Regions from separate parts of the Ruminococcoides intestinale genome, predicted to be linked through region 2. Evidence: predicted binding sites of a transcription regulator. Region 2 holds the regulator's gene; the other holds the start of a gene.

Region 1 (7,603 bases), on a different contig from region 2:
TTTTTCAAAGCACATTCGTAGACATACGGCGAGGGTTGAGAGGTTTTCGGCAAAGTTTTCGACAGCTTTGCAAGCCTGTAAAAGCGTTCCTTTGAATGTAAAAAATCATCCTTATATTCTTTTCCGTCAATATACACAGCTAACGGAACTGTAGAAATTCCGAATTTTTCACTTTCTGAATGTTCAAAATCGGCGGCTGAATCGGTAATAATTCTGACCATTTAGGTATCACCTCAAAAATAATATCTTAAAATATTATTTTCAAATTTACCTTTATTATACAAAAATCCCGACAGCAAAAACTGTCGGGAGGTTGATTTGCATATTCAATTTCCGAAATTATTTATTCCAATACCGTCAAAACCCATTTCATCCAAAAGGGACTTGTACAAATTTACATCTTCATCCGTGTATGACATACGGTTTTTGATACCCGATTTAAAATTGATATTTCTGTCTACAAAAAGCCTTTTTCCCCACATATGACACCATGAAATCGGTAAAAGGAACGGTGTTCTTTTTACATATGGATACTTATACTGCATTTCGGATTTTGGTGGAAATATAGAGGACACAAGATATGAGAACTTTGATTTGTTATTCTCGGTAATTGTCTTGTGAGAATTTATCATCGTGCCGACATCTACCCTGCCGAGTGTACCGCTGAGCAGAATATATTCTTCGATATCATCAAATTTAAGTTCAGCCTGTGGCTTTGCAAACCAGTTGAACGCAATCTCACGAACACGCTTTTCATACTTTGCAATACCGATTTTTTCAAGCATCACATTAAGATAGTCATAATCAAGCTCAGATTGATGATTTTTCAAGAAAACATAGCTGTCAAGCACCATTCTTGCTCCCATTCCGCCGATTCTGAAATGATTCGAGTTATGAACAAGCATATAGATATAAAAGTCCTCATGGTTCATTTCATATGAATAGCTGTAGCCGTCACGCTTTGTTGAACGGTCAAGCTGATTAACAAGCAACGGATAAGATTCCTCGTTTTCATGGACAAGAGTTGCATGCATTTCAATGTTCATCATCGGTTTTTTTTCAAAATGATACTGGTTGTCATCTTCATTCAGAAAAGTGTATCCGAGTTCGGAAAATACTTTTTTGACCGAATCAGCCTGTTTTCTGTCAAAAAGGATATCTACATCGGACACGGAACGAAAGTCGGAACGAGGATATTCCTTTTTCATAAAATAGCCCTTTAAGGGAATATTCTTGATTTTGTTTTCATCAAAAGCCTTGAGAATTTTCTCGGTTTCATATGAGAGATTTCCGTCAATCAGCATTTCAACCGACAAATTCTGTTTGAATTTTTCATATACTTCGGGCGAAACATACTTTTTGTCGAGCGACAAAACCGCATTGGCAACAAGCGATTCAACACTGCAATAGTTTGCAAGCATTTTTATCGACTGCCATTTTATTCCCTCGTAAGGAATCGGAGGTACTGTTCCGTTTACAGACGATGAAACAAGCTCAAGCAGATACTTAAATTCAATTTTTTCGTTATCGTTAAGATGTTTCCTCATTTTTTCCCTTTTTTCGTTTTAAGCTTTGAGAATGCATTTTTACTTCTTGACACAGTTGAAGCAATAACCTTTCTTAGCGGTTTTGAATAGAACATAAATTCAAGGTATGCTCTGTACTTCATTGAGTCAACCGTGTAGGGCTTGCCCTTTCTGTAAAAGGCTGTTACCACTCCGATTACATCATCATCGGTAATACCTTTTTCAACGGCAAACTGATTGTCACCGCACATAGTATAACTGCCGTCACTTCCGAAATTGACGACACGGTGCAATACATACGAGCCGTCTTTTCGTCTGTATAAAGGCAAGTCAAAAAGATGAAGTCTGCCCTTCGGTTTTGATAAAACAACCGTATCGTCACCGTCTCGGAGCATTGGGAGCATACTTGTTCCCTTCGGATTGAAAGTAACCGATCCTCCGGCCTCAAGCTTTTCGGCTATAATCTGCATTACATCATCAAGACCTACTTCTTTATTCAAGAACATCAGCCTCTCTTAGCTTTTGAATAAATGTATCAATATCGGCACTCGCCTTTTCTTCGCTCACTTCATACTCATCAAGCATTGCTTTGAGCAAATCAGCCTTTTCGCAATCGTTTTGGAGCTTTTCAAAAAGGAATGCACCCGTTTCATTGAGGTTGATAATTCCGTTAAAATCAAGCGTCAGCTTATTTACGGGAACTACAACATACGAATCTGCAACCTTTCGCAGAACAAAATCTTCTTTTATCTTCATAAAATCACCTGTTTTCCGTGTGAAATTTTTTCGTACATACTTAAATTATAATATACCTTTCGACAAAAAGCAAGAAAAAGGATTTGAGCATAAAATTACCGCAGACCTTTTGAGTCTGCGGTAAAAATTATCTATAATATTACAGCTTACGGGATTAGTACATTCCGCCCATATCAGGTGCTGCTGGAGCTGCCGGAGCAGCAGGCTCTTTGATGTCTGTAACAAGTGATTCTGTTGTAAGAACCATTGCTGCAACAGAGCTTGCGTTCTGGAGAGCTGAACGAGTAACCTTTGTTGGGTCAACGATACCTGCCGAAACCATATCTGTGTATTCCTCTGTAAGAGCGTTGAAGCCATAGCCAACCTTGTTAGCCTTCTTAACATTATCGCAGATTACGCTGCCCTCAAGACCTGCGTTAGCAACAATCTGACGGAGCGGTTCTTCAAGTGCTTTAAGAACAATCTTAGCACCTGTCTTAGCGTCACCCTCGAGAGTGTCAACGAACTCTGCAACAGCCGGAATAGCGTTCATGCAAGCGATACCGCCGCCTGCTACGATACCCTCTTCAACAGCAGCCTTTGTAGCGGCAAGAGCATCCTCAATACGGAGCTTCTTTTCTTTCATTTCAACTTCTGTTGCGGCACCAACCTTGATAACTGCTACGCCGCCTGCGAGCTTTGCAAGACGCTCCTGAAGTTTTTCACGGTCAAAGTCAGATGTTGTTGTTTCAATCTGCTGTCTGATCTGAGCAACTCTGCCCTTGATAGCTTCCTTGTCACCTGAGCCGTCAACGATTATTGTGTTTTCCTTTTCAATCTTAACCTGACGGGCAGTACCGAGCTGATCAACTGTTGTATCCTTGAGTTCAAAACCAAGGTCAGATGTGATTACTGTACCGCCTGTGAGTGTTGCGATATCCTGAAGCATTTCTTTTCTTCTGTCACCAAAGCCCGGAGCCTTTACGGCAACACAAGTGAATGTACCTCTGAGTTTGTTAAGTACGAGAGTTGTAAGAGCCTCGCCTTCAACATCTTCGGCAATGATAAGGAGCTTCTTACCCATCTGAACAATCTGCTCAAGAAGTGGGAGAATTTCCTGTGTAGTAGAAATCTTCTTATCTGTGATAAGAATAAGCGGATTGTCAAGCTCTGCAACCATCTTATCTGTATCTGTTACCATATAAGGAGCGATGTAACCTCTGTCAAACATCATACCCTCAACAACCTCGCTGTATGTTTCGGCTGTCTTTGATTCCTCAACTGTGATAACACCGTCTGTTGTAACCTTTTCCATAGCCTCGGCAATAAGCTTGCCGATGAATTCATCCTGTGATGAAACTGTTGCAACTCTTGCGATATCGTCTGTACCGGATACCTGCTTGCTGTTCTTCTTTACAGCCTCAACTGCAACATTTACAGCGTCTGCAATACCCTTTTTAAGTACCATTGGGTTAGCGCCTGCAGTTACATTCTTCATACCCTCTCTGATGAGAGCCTGAGCAAGAAGTGTGGCAGTTGTTGTACCGTCGCCTGCGATATCGTTAGTCTTGATAGAAACTTCCTTTACAAGCTGAGCGCCCATATTTTCAAAAGGATCTTCAAGTTCAATTTCCTTTGCAATTGTTACACCGTCATTTGTGATGAGCGGAGCACCGAACTTCTTATCAAGAACAACATTTCTGCCTTTAGGTCCGAGTGTGATTTTAACGGTATCAGCGAGCTGGTCGATACCTTTCATTAAAGCTTTTCTTGCATCTTCGCCGTATGCGATTTGTTTAGCCATTGTAAATTACCTCCGTATATTTAGTTAATTATTCAAGAGTTGCGAGTATATCCGACTGGTTTACGATTGTGTATTCTTCGCCGTCAATCTTTACCTGTGTGCCTGCATATTTACTTGCGATTACCTTATCGCCTACGCTGACATACATCTTTACTTCCTTGCCGTCAACAACACCGCCGGGGCCAACAGCAACAACTGATGCGAACTGTGGCTTTTCCTGAGCAGCAGATGAAAGAATGATACCGCTCTTTGTTTTCTCTTCAGCCTCTTCAACTTTTAAAACGACTCTGTCGAGTAATGGTTTGATTGTCATAAATACAGCCTCCTGTAAAAATTTTAAATTGCTTTTAATTAATTAGCACTCTTGTTCCCTGAGTGCTAATTATATTTTATACCATTTTCAAGAAAAGTCAAGAGAAATTTGACTATTTTTGACCTTTATTTTGTGACAGTTTTCTGAAATTTTTTCCAATCTCAATTTTATCGAGTAATTTAAGATAATCAGTAACTATAACTGTTTTATATCAATAAAAAAGACGGACTGCAAAAAGTCCGTCTTAAACATTGTTATTAATTTTATCAGTTTGATGATTGAGAACTTGTCTGTTTCTTGCCCTTGCTGACAACAAGAACTACCGTTGAACCGTATTCGAGAGTATCCCCCTCAACATGTTCTTTGTAGCGGATTACCCTTCCCTCAGCAACCTTGTCACTGTACTCATATTCTGCTGTTGCAAGAAGTCCCTGAGCGGCAATGTCGGATGCAACGGTATCAAGTTTTTCACCCTCAACCTTCGGCAGAGTCCTCATCTGTGACCCCTTGCTTACGCAAACACTCACTACTACAGAATCTTCCTGAGTAATTTTGGAACCTGCAGCAGGAGTCTGTGACATAATCTTACCTTCTGCATAATCATCGCTGTACTCATCGTTAAAAGTTCTGTAGATTGTGATACTGCTGTTGCTGTCAACACTCTTAACAGCCTCTTCATATGTCATTCCGATATAGTTAGGAACAGTAGCACCTGTCCACTCTGTGCTTTGAGTTGAGCTTACACTCGCATCAGTATTATTTGAGAACATTCCGGCAAGCGGATTCTGCATAAGCCAGAACACACCGGCAATACCGAGAACAAGAACCGTGATAGCAGCCGCAATAATAATAATTGAAGCGTGTGACATACCGTTTGAAGTCTTGCGTGTACGCTCTGACTTTGTGAGGTTCATGCTTGCTGTTCTTGAAATTTCGTCCTGAATTGCCTTTGCTGTATGAGCAACGGAAAGCTGTGAACGAAGCTCGTCAAAATCTGTAATACGGTTTTCACGCTCAACCTGCAAACCGTTAGCAAGAGCCGAAACAACATGCGGAGGAAGTCTCTTTACAGTTGTTGTACTCATAAGAAGTCGGCTGTCCTTACGGCGTTCTACCGCACTCTTTGGCATATGACCTGTGAGGGCATAGAAAAGGGTTGCACAAAATCCGTAGATATCCGTAATATCGTCAAGAGGAAAATTGTCGTCATACTGTTCGGGAGCCGCAGCGCCTGAAAAAAGCTGAGATTTGAGAGGCGTGCCTCTTTTACGCTCATTTTCCGATGCAAAGCCTGAAATCTTAATTTTACCCGATGCTGTGATATACATATTCTTAGGTGCGATAGCATAGTGACCGACACCTCTCTTGTGAAGAGCCTCAAGCGCAGAAATTACAGGCATAAAAAGCGGACGGGCAATATCCCATTCAAGATGACCGTTACTGCGTTCAACATACTCCTCAAAAGGAATAAGATCCTCGTTTTCCTCAACAACATAAACTGTGTTATTTTCTTCAAAAATGTTGTGAACATTCATAAGAGCGGAAAGCTCACGGAGTTCTGAAAGAATCCTGTAATAGTTAAGAAAATCGTCCTTGAGTTTATTATATACAAGGCGGTTTTCATAATTTATTCTGACCTCGGCAGTTCCTTCTTCACGAGAAAAAAGTCCGATAGGAAGAAATTCGCAGATGATTACAATGTCACCTGTCTGCTTGTCGTGGCTTATATAGCGTGTGCTTTCGCCGTTGGTATCAATTCCCGCGCCTACGATATAGCGGTTCTGAAGAATTGTTCCGTACGGTAAAAAAGGAGCTTGCTGTTTTTCAGTTGTATCAAATCCGCAGGACGGACAAATCTTGTTGTCACCTATTTCCTGCATGCATCCCATACACAATGACATATTATTACTCAACTCCAAATAAGTATCAATTTCAAATTTTGTCTGAAAAGAATTATACCATAAAAACATATTTCTTTTCAAGACTTAAAGGTGTTAATATAGTTACAATTTTGTTATTGCAAAGCCTTAGAAAGCAAATTCTTTGCAAATATTGTTGTATAAAAAATGTGGTGGAGATAACGGGGCTCGAACCCGTGACCTTCTGACTGCCAGTCAGACACTCTCCCAGCTGAGCTATACCCCCATATAATGTTGACACTGCTTTTGGCATATACAAGATACATTTGCAAACAATGTCAAGCTGTAATTTTAACAGTCTATCAAATTAATTATAAGTATTGCATTTCCGTCATATATGTCAATTGTTGTCATATCGGAAGTGAATACATTTGAAACACCCAGAGTAACGCTGCTCGAAACACAGTATTTTTCAAGAGGATACTTTGTTCCCGAATAGCTTACGCAGACACTCGGACATCCGAAAGGGAAAAGCGAAAATGTTTTGCCTTTAAAGTTTTTATATTCATAATGGCCTACGGGGAGAAATTCTATTTTCTCTTTTTCAGAAAGGAGAACGCCCTTACTTCCGTGTTCGTGGATATAAGAGAGAACCGCCACATTTGCAAAGCTGTGGTCAAAGCGACCGCCCAATGCACCGAGAATTGCTATTTCGTCAAACCTTTTTTCAAGTGCAAGGTCAACAGAGTGCATTGTGTCGGTATCATCCTTTTCGGGAATAAGGCGGACAGTTTCGCAGTTTGGAAACAGTACATCAGGCTCGGAATCAAAATCTCCTACAACAAGGTTCGGAGTAATGCCTGCCTGTTTTGCAAAATTGCAGCCTCTGTCGGCACATATCACATAGTCATCAGGTTTTATAACCTCGGACAAAAAATCCGAATTTGTGTCAGGCGAGCCTGCAATAATCACACAACGCATAATTACTCCTTTATCTGCCATGATTTAATGTCCTTGACCTCGTTATACATCTGAACATAACTGCGGTGACGGGTTTCTTCAATTTCACCGTCAGAGAGCGCCTCAAGAATCCTGCAGCCTTTTTCACAGGTATGCGAACATGAAGTAAACATACAGTCCCCTAAATATTTTTCAAATTCAGGAAAGCAATATTGCAGCCGGCTTTTGTCAATCATTTCGTAACGCTGAAGATCAACGGTTGAAAATCCGGGTGTGTCAGCCACAAAACAACCGTCAAGTTCAAACAGTTCAACAACTCTTGTTGTATGTCTTCCTCTGCCGAGTTTTTTGCTTGTCTGCCCTGTTTCAAGAGAAAGCGAAGGAAAAAGCTTATTGAGCAATGTGG
Region 2 (7,603 bases):
CAATCTTTGACTTCTCGGCAGCCTCTTTTAATCTCTGCATTGCAACCTTATCCTGTGAAAGGTCAATGCCTGTTTCTGTCTTGAATGATGCAACCATCCAGTCGATGATTCTCTTATCGAAGTCATCACCGCCGAGACGGTTGTTACCTGCTGTTGCAAGAACTTCCTGAACACCGTCGCCCATTTCGATGATAGATACATCGAATGTACCACCGCCGAGGTCATATACCATAACCTTCTGGTCTTTTTCTTTATCTACACCGTATGAAAGAGCGGCTGCTGTAGGCTCGTTGATGATTCTCTTAACATCAAGACCTGCAATCTTACCGGCATCCTTTGTAGCCTGACGCTGTGCGTCTGTGAAGTATGCAGGAACTGTGATAACTGCCTGTGTAACTGTTTCACCGAGGTAAGCCTCTGCATCTGACTTAAGCTTCTGAAGAATCATTGCTGAAATCTCCTGCGGAGTGTAGCTCTTGCCGTCAATTGTTACCTTGTGAGCAGTACCCATTTCTCTCTTGATTGATGCAACTGTTCTGTCAGGGTTTGTGATAGCCTGACGCTTGGCAACCTGACCGACCATTCTTTCACCGTCTTTTGAAAAAGCAACAACAGACGGAGTTGTTCTTGCGCCTTCTGCGTTAGCGATAACTACAGGCTCGCCGCCTTCGATAACTGCTACGCATGAGTTTGTTGTACCTAAATCTATACCTATTGTCTTAGCCATGATAAATTCCTCCAATTGAATTTTTAATTGTTTTTGTTTGTGTGTTTTCTGCTGAATATTTATATATGAAATCAGTCACAGTTGGCAACCTGTACCATTGCGTGACGGATAATTTTGTCACCGATTTTGTAACCCGTCTGATAAACGGCTGCGATTGTGTCGGCACCGAGGTTTTCGTCCTCAATCTTTGAAACCGCATTGTGCAAGTTCGGATCGAATGCATCGCCTGCTTTGCCGTAGGACTCAATCTTTAGCTTTTCAAAGCTCTCTGCAAGCTGATTTGAAATAAGCTCAATACCCTTGATGATATCGGGATCGGCGTCTTTCAGATTAGCAAGAGCAAGCGTTACGCTGTCTGCAACGGGAAGAAGCTCGATACAAGCCTTTGAAGTTGCATCGTCATAGATTGAAAGCTTTTCGTTTGCCGTTCTTTTACGGTAATTGTCGTACTCGGCGGCAAGTCGCATATACTTATCCTTCTGTGCCGAAAGCTCATCTTCAAGAGCCTTGATTTTATCCGCATTTTCATTCTTTGCAGGCTCTTCGGTATTTTCAGTCTCGGTTTCTTCTGCGACTGTTTCTTCGGAAACCTTTTTCTCTTCGGTTTTCTCGGATTTTTTCTTAGTCATCTTTATCCTCCTTCAAGGATTTTTATTTATCATATTTCTATCAGCTCATCAATAAGAGTGCTAACGCTTTCGGACACACATTCAAGAATTGAAATTGCTCTTGCGTAGTCCGTTCTCACGGGTGCTATCACCGCAAGCACACCTGACGGATTGCCGTCAAGTCGGTATCGTGTGGAGATTACCGCACTCCCTGCAAGCTCTGTTCTGCTGTTTTCGCCGCCTATGCTGACGGAGGTGTCAAGCGGAAGATTTTCAAGCATTTCCGCAAGGTCGTGTCTGTTGTTCAAAAACTCCATAACATTTCGTGCGTTAAGAAAATTGACATCGGACATAAACAACGGCTTTGTCACACCGCTGAGATAAACGCTGACTTCCTTTGCCGTTTCACAAGCCTCCATAATTGCCACAAGCACTCCCGGGGTAAACATCGAAAGTTCACCGAGCCTTGCCGCCGCTGTCTGTATGAACGGTCGGTTGACCGATGAAAGCTTCATTCCCGAAAAGATTTCGTTAAATGCCTTGTCAAACACGGTCAAAAGTTCGGGATTCAAAAGGAAATCGCAACGAAACAGCTTTGTTTTTATGATTCCGTTTGAGGCAATCACAACAGCCATTGCCGTGTGCGAACCCGTCTGAACAAATCTTATTCTGTGGATTCTGCTTTCCTCACCCGAAGGTGTTGTTGTTACCGCCGTGCAGCCTGTCAGCCTTGAAATAACACCGCTTGCCTCTTTGAGAATACTCTCGGGGGAATCTGCGCTTTTGTAAAGCTCGGATTCAACATATTCCCGTCCGCCTTGGGTTACGGGGGTAATTTTCATCAAATTGTCGATGTAGTATCTGTAGCCCTGCAGCGTTGGAATTCGTCCTGCCGAGGTGTGCGGCTGAACCAAGTAGCCTTTATTTGTAAGGTCTGCAAGGTCATTTCGCACCGTTGCCGATGAAACCTCAAGTCCCGTTTCGTTAATCAACGCTTTTGAACCAATCGGCTCGCCTGTGTTGATATAGCTTTCGATTACTGCCGATAATATTTTCTTTTTTCTTTCAGCCAGCTCCATACCGTTCACCTCATTTCGTGTCGGTTTTTGCTGTTTTAGCACTCTCAATAGGTGAGTGCTAATTGCTATACTCATAATATAATACCAAAGTCAGTAAAAGTCAAGCGTTTTTGAAAAAATTTTTCGTTTTCAGAAAATCTTCACATAACACGGTTTGACATTGTGCCGAGGATACTCTATAATCTACTTATCAGTAATGTTTAAGGGTGAATTTTATGGGCGAATTTCTTCAGAATATGTATGTATGGCTTTGGGCGGCTCTTGCAATATTAATGATTATCGTAGGAATCAAATATCGCCACGAACATCAGGGCTTGCTTGCAGTTTTAATGGCTGTGTTTTTTATCTTCATGACCGTATGGTACGGACTGCGAACCTTTGCAGGCTACCCAATGTTTGAGGGTACGCTTAATATCATCTTCCGTTGCATCCTCGGCGGTTTCCTCGTTGCGCTTGGTTTGATATATTGGTTTATAAGAAAAAGAAAATAACTATATATGTATAAAAAACAAATCGGACAGCAGATTTTATTTCTGCTGTCCATTATTTTTATGTTCATATTTTTTCGTTCGTGTAGATAGTTTGCAATGTTTAAAAACCAATTATGCCCGAGCGTGGCATTGTAACTGTTTGCACAATTCTGTAGGGGCGTTCATTGGACGCCCGCCACTAACGGCACAATATTTATGTTAAATCAAATTATATAAATAAAACAAAGTTACCGTTATTCTGTAGTGGCGAACCTCGTTCGCCGCTACAATCAAACATTTACTCCCATATAAACTAAAAAAGTCGGGCAACAATGTTTTGCATTTTGCAAACTTGCTACCCGACCATAATTTTCCATTTTAAATTTTCAACTTTCAATTTTACTAAAGTTCGTCCGCTTTAAACGCTGTGTAGCCCTCATAATAATAGCTGTGGTCAATGCCTTTCATGTACATCTCACGGCTGTCAATTTCATCGGTCAATGCGTTTTTCAGAACATATTTTATCTCGATATCCCGTATGGGACTGCGCTCCATTGCAAGCAGATAATCTTCCTTGTCAACCTTGCTCCAGTCGATAACCTTGCCGATTTCCGTTTTCAACATATGGCCAAGCCAGATTCGTGCACTGCGACCGTTGCCCTCTCTGAATGGGTGCGCAATGTTCATTTCGACATACTTTTCTATAATCTCATCAAAATTGCTCTGCGGCATTTCATCAATATTTTTCAAAGCTGATTCAATGTACATCAAAGGTGCAAATCTGAAATTGCCCTTTGCAATGTTTACGGTTCTCAACTTTCCCGCAAAATCGTAGATTTCATCAAAAAGGTACTTGTGGATTGTCTGTAATGTTGAAAACTTTCCGCTTTCAAGGTTGTCAAGAATGTGATTTTCAAAAAGCATTGCCGCCTTTTTCTTACTGATTCGCTCCTCTTCACGAGCAAGCTCCGCAGAAGAAGTCAATCCGAGTTTGTTCTCAAGCATACAAGCACCTCACTTTACTATATATATTGTATCATAGTGCAGATGATAATTCAATTTTTTAGTTTATGTTTATTTTAGTTCGTGTAGATAGTTTGCAATATTAAAAACTATTATGCCCGAGCGTGACTTTGTAATTGTCAGGTTCGTGTTTATTTTAGTTCGTGCAGATAGTTTGCAATATTTAAAAAACTATTATGCCCGAGCGTGGCATTGCAATTGTTCGGTTCGTGTTTATTTTAGTTCGTGCAGATAGTTTGCAATATTAAAAACTATTATGCCCGAGCGTGGCTTTGTAATTGTTCACCGCTGCAGTGTTGCAATTAATTTGTCCTTAAACGACGAAAGCACCGGGCTTGCGGCGACCCGGTGCTTTCTTATGTTCTTTAAAAAATGAGGGGTACAATTACGAGTCTTTGTTCAGACTCGCATTGAGGAGGGTAGAACAATTATACTCTGACGGATGCGGTTCCGTCTTTTTGAGTACGCTTATATTAAACAATGCAAATATGAAAACTGTGTGAACCCTTTTTGAAATCGGAATGAAAAGCATCTGTTTTTTCTGTTAATCAATCAAAACTCAAATAATTTCTTTATTTATTCGACGAAATAAAAAATTTTTTTAAAAATATAAAACAAATGTTTGATTTTTCCGAAAATATATGGTACAATCATACTGTAATTACAAACAAGGGGCGTTGCGATATGAAACCTTTAAGCAAAAGCCAACAGAAAATTTTCGATTATCTAAAAGAATGTGCAGGCGAGGGCAGAGTTCCGTCAGTTCGTGAAATCTGCGAAGAAACGGGACTGAGTTCAACATCAACCGTTCACCACCACCTCAAGGCACTTGAAGAAAAAGGTCTTATTTCACGAGAACACGGCGTGAACCGTTGTATTCAGATTAACGGCATGGAGAAAAACACCGATGTTCCCGTTTTGGGCAGAGTTGCGGCAGGTTATCCGATTCTTGCCGTTGAGAATATTGAATGTTATGTGCCTGTTCCCGACAGCTTAAAAAGGGGCAGAGAGCTTTTTGCTCTGCGTGTTCAGGGCGAAAGTATGATTAACGCAGGCATTTTCCCTGACGATATTTTAATTGTTCACCGCACACCTGTTGCGGAGAACGGCGAAATCGTTGTTGCGCTTGTCGGTGACGAGGCGACCGTAAAGCGTTTTTACAAGGAAAACGGTCACTTCAGACTTCAGCCTGAAAACGACAATTTTGAACCGATTATAGTTGACGAAGTCGCTTTGCTCGGCAAGGTGATCTCGCTTGTAAGATATTTTGAGTAAAAGGATTAGCATACAGCTTTGAGAGGAAGTGATAAAATGCGTGACTATGTGATTTACGATATGTACACAGATGACAGAATGTTTCGTTACGAGGTCTATAAGCACCCGAACGGAATGTATGAAGTGTGTGTTCAGTCGAGAGAGGCGGAGGATTTTGCCGTGAACGAGCAGTACCTCTACTGCGACATTCCCGAAGAAGTCACACATTTTACCGACACCCTCGAAAGAGCTATAGAAATCGGCGATTGCAAGCTGTATAGACTGAGTGCCTAAATCAATATAAAGTCAATCAGGAAACATTTTCAGCTGTGTTTTTCCATTTTTGTTATATTTTTTATGAATGCAATTAGTCTCAAAAAAGATTGATATTATTGAATTTATAGAATATAATAATGGCAAAGGATTAACTTACTTTCAATAATTTTTTTAACAATGTTATAAACACAAGGTGGTTTCAATATGTTTGAACAACTTATAAATAAAATAAAAACACTTTCTGACGGTGAATTTAAACAGGCAACCATTGAAATACAAGAATTTATAAATCAAATACCTGATGATGAATTTAAAGCAATAGTTAAGCAAATAGGAATCATACCAGAAAATATCCCGCATGACTCCACTGAGGAAAAATTGTATTCTAAAACATCGGACATAGTTTTAGCCCGATGTTTTAGAATGCTTGGTTTAGCATCAAAAGCGTTAGACGAACGAGCTGATAGTGCAGATATCTTAGCCGAAAGTATTTCAGGATATAACTATAGTTTAGTCGCTGATGCTAAATGTTTTCGCTTAAGTAGAACTGCAAAAAATCAAAAAGATTTTAAGATAAGCAATCTAAGTAACTGGAGAGGTTCTGAAAATGAATATGCCGTTTTAGTAGCACCTTACTTTCAGTATCCTCAATCAACAAGCCAAATCTATTCAAATGCACTTGATAATAATGTTTGTTTACTATCATGGGAACACATATCAATTATGCTTGAACGGAATGTAAAAGAAACAACCTCTTTCAAATTAGAATCTTTATGGGATGCTTCTTCTATGATTGCTAGAGACAAATCCCTATGTTTTGCAAATGCTAAAAAATGCTTTTTGCCAAAAATGGATATGTATGTCGCAAAGAAATCAGGGATTTCAAAATCCGGCTATGACAAGATACTGTCTAAATATAAAGAATTCATTATAGATAGAGGAAAAGATGAAATAAAATATTGGAATAATTGTATTGCTGAAATCAAAAAATATACAAAAGAACAAGCCATTGATGAATTAATTAAATCAAAAAAATTGCAAGAAAAAATAAATGTAATTACATTATATTTAGATAAATTGAGCAGGTGAGAAAAATATATGGGTAGAATTGAATTAGGAGATTCCATAGAACTAATAAAAAGTATAGAAACCGAATCAGTGCATTTAATTTTGTCTGATATTCCATATGGAATAAATTACGAAGAATGGGATGTTATCCATCACAATACAAACCGCTCACTTTTAGGAAAAAGCCCAGCACAAAAAAAATCAGGAAGTATATTTAAAACTCGAGGAAAACCTTTAAATGGATGGTCACAGTCAGATAGAAATATCCCAGTAGAATATTATCAGTGGTGTTCATCATGGTCATCTGATTGGTTTAGAGTTTTAAAACCTGGTGCTAGTTGTTTTATTTTTGCGGGAAGAAGAATGGCTCATAGATGTATATGTGCGATGGAAGATTCTGGGTTTATTTTTAAAGACATGCTTTCTTGGGAAAAAGATTCTGCGGCATATAGGGCTCAACGGGTAAGCTGTGTTTTTGACAGACGAGGAGATATTACTAATAGTGCAGCTTGGGAAGGGTGGAAAATAGGTAACCTCCGACCTTTATTTGAGCCCATTCTGTGGTTTATGAAGCCTTATCCACAAGGAAGCACTCTAACCGATAATATTTTAAAATATGAGGTAGGAGCTTTTAACGAAAAGAAATTAAAACAATTGACCTCATTAAACGAAGGTTTGGAAATATGTTCTAATATATTGAAAGTTAAAACCCAAAAATCTGATCGAGGTTTACATCCAACACAAAAGGCCGTTGAGTTAATGGAAATATTAATATCATTAGTCACCAAGGAAGGTCAGACGGTTTTAGATCCATTTTGTGGTTGTGGAACAACATTAGTTGCCGCGAAAAAACTCAATAGAGAATATATTGGTTTTGAAAAAAACGAAGAATATTATAATAATATTTTGTTAAGAATGAGAGATGATGAAGAATAGCGAAAACACTAATTTAACCACTTTTTTACATTTAATTCAACAAATTACATACGAAAAGGTCGGAAAGCACTTAAACTTTCCGACCTTTGGTTATTACTGCTATTCCTATTTTTAATCTGAATTTACGATTTTCTATACTTTGGCGGTTCGATTTCATAGACA

The links. The regulator HrcA, encoded in region 2, represses chaperone genes, less so after heat shock. The targets are predictions, from matches to a motif close to TGTTAGCACTCNNNNNNNNNGAGTGCTAACA.
Region 1: the regulator HrcA is predicted to act here: its motif matches at 4,419-4,449, upstream of WMO31_RS02615 (co-chaperone GroES).

Annotation. Positions count from the first base shown of each region.
Region 1 covers NZ_JBBMFQ010000001.1:538,750-546,352, reverse strand. The annotation lists gene WMO31_RS02640 (DegV family protein) at 1-221, opposite strand, end outside; gene WMO31_RS02635 (nucleotidyltransferase domain-containing protein) at 327-1,547, opposite strand; gene WMO31_RS02630 (S24/S26 family peptidase) at 1,544-2,032, opposite strand; gene WMO31_RS02625 (PqqD family protein) at 2,019-2,282, opposite strand; gene groL (chaperonin GroEL) at 2,437-4,065, opposite strand; gene WMO31_RS02615 (co-chaperone GroES) at 4,094-4,378, opposite strand; gene WMO31_RS02610 (PASTA domain-containing protein) at 4,645-6,258, opposite strand; tRNA gene WMO31_RS02605 (tRNA-Ala) at 6,448-6,523, opposite strand; gene WMO31_RS02600 (thiamine diphosphokinase) at 6,589-7,239, opposite strand; gene rsgA (ribosome small subunit-dependent GTPase A) at 7,221-7,603, opposite strand, start outside.
Region 2 covers NZ_JBBMFQ010000002.1:167,527-175,129, reverse strand. The annotation lists gene dnaK (molecular chaperone DnaK) at 1-727, opposite strand, end outside; gene WMO31_RS04550 (nucleotide exchange factor GrpE) at 799-1,356, opposite strand; gene hrcA (heat-inducible transcriptional repressor HrcA) at 1,386-2,489, opposite strand; gene WMO31_RS04540 (hypothetical protein) at 2,630-2,905, shown strand; gene fic (protein adenylyltransferase Fic) at 3,287-3,889, opposite strand; gene lexA (transcriptional repressor LexA) at 4,592-5,182, shown strand; gene WMO31_RS04525 (hypothetical protein) at 5,219-5,455, shown strand; gene WMO31_RS04520 (HindIII family type II restriction endonuclease) at 5,642-6,526, shown strand; gene WMO31_RS04515 (DNA-methyltransferase) at 6,536-7,441, shown strand; gene WMO31_RS04510 (Fe-S-containing hydro-lyase) at 7,564-7,603, opposite strand, start outside.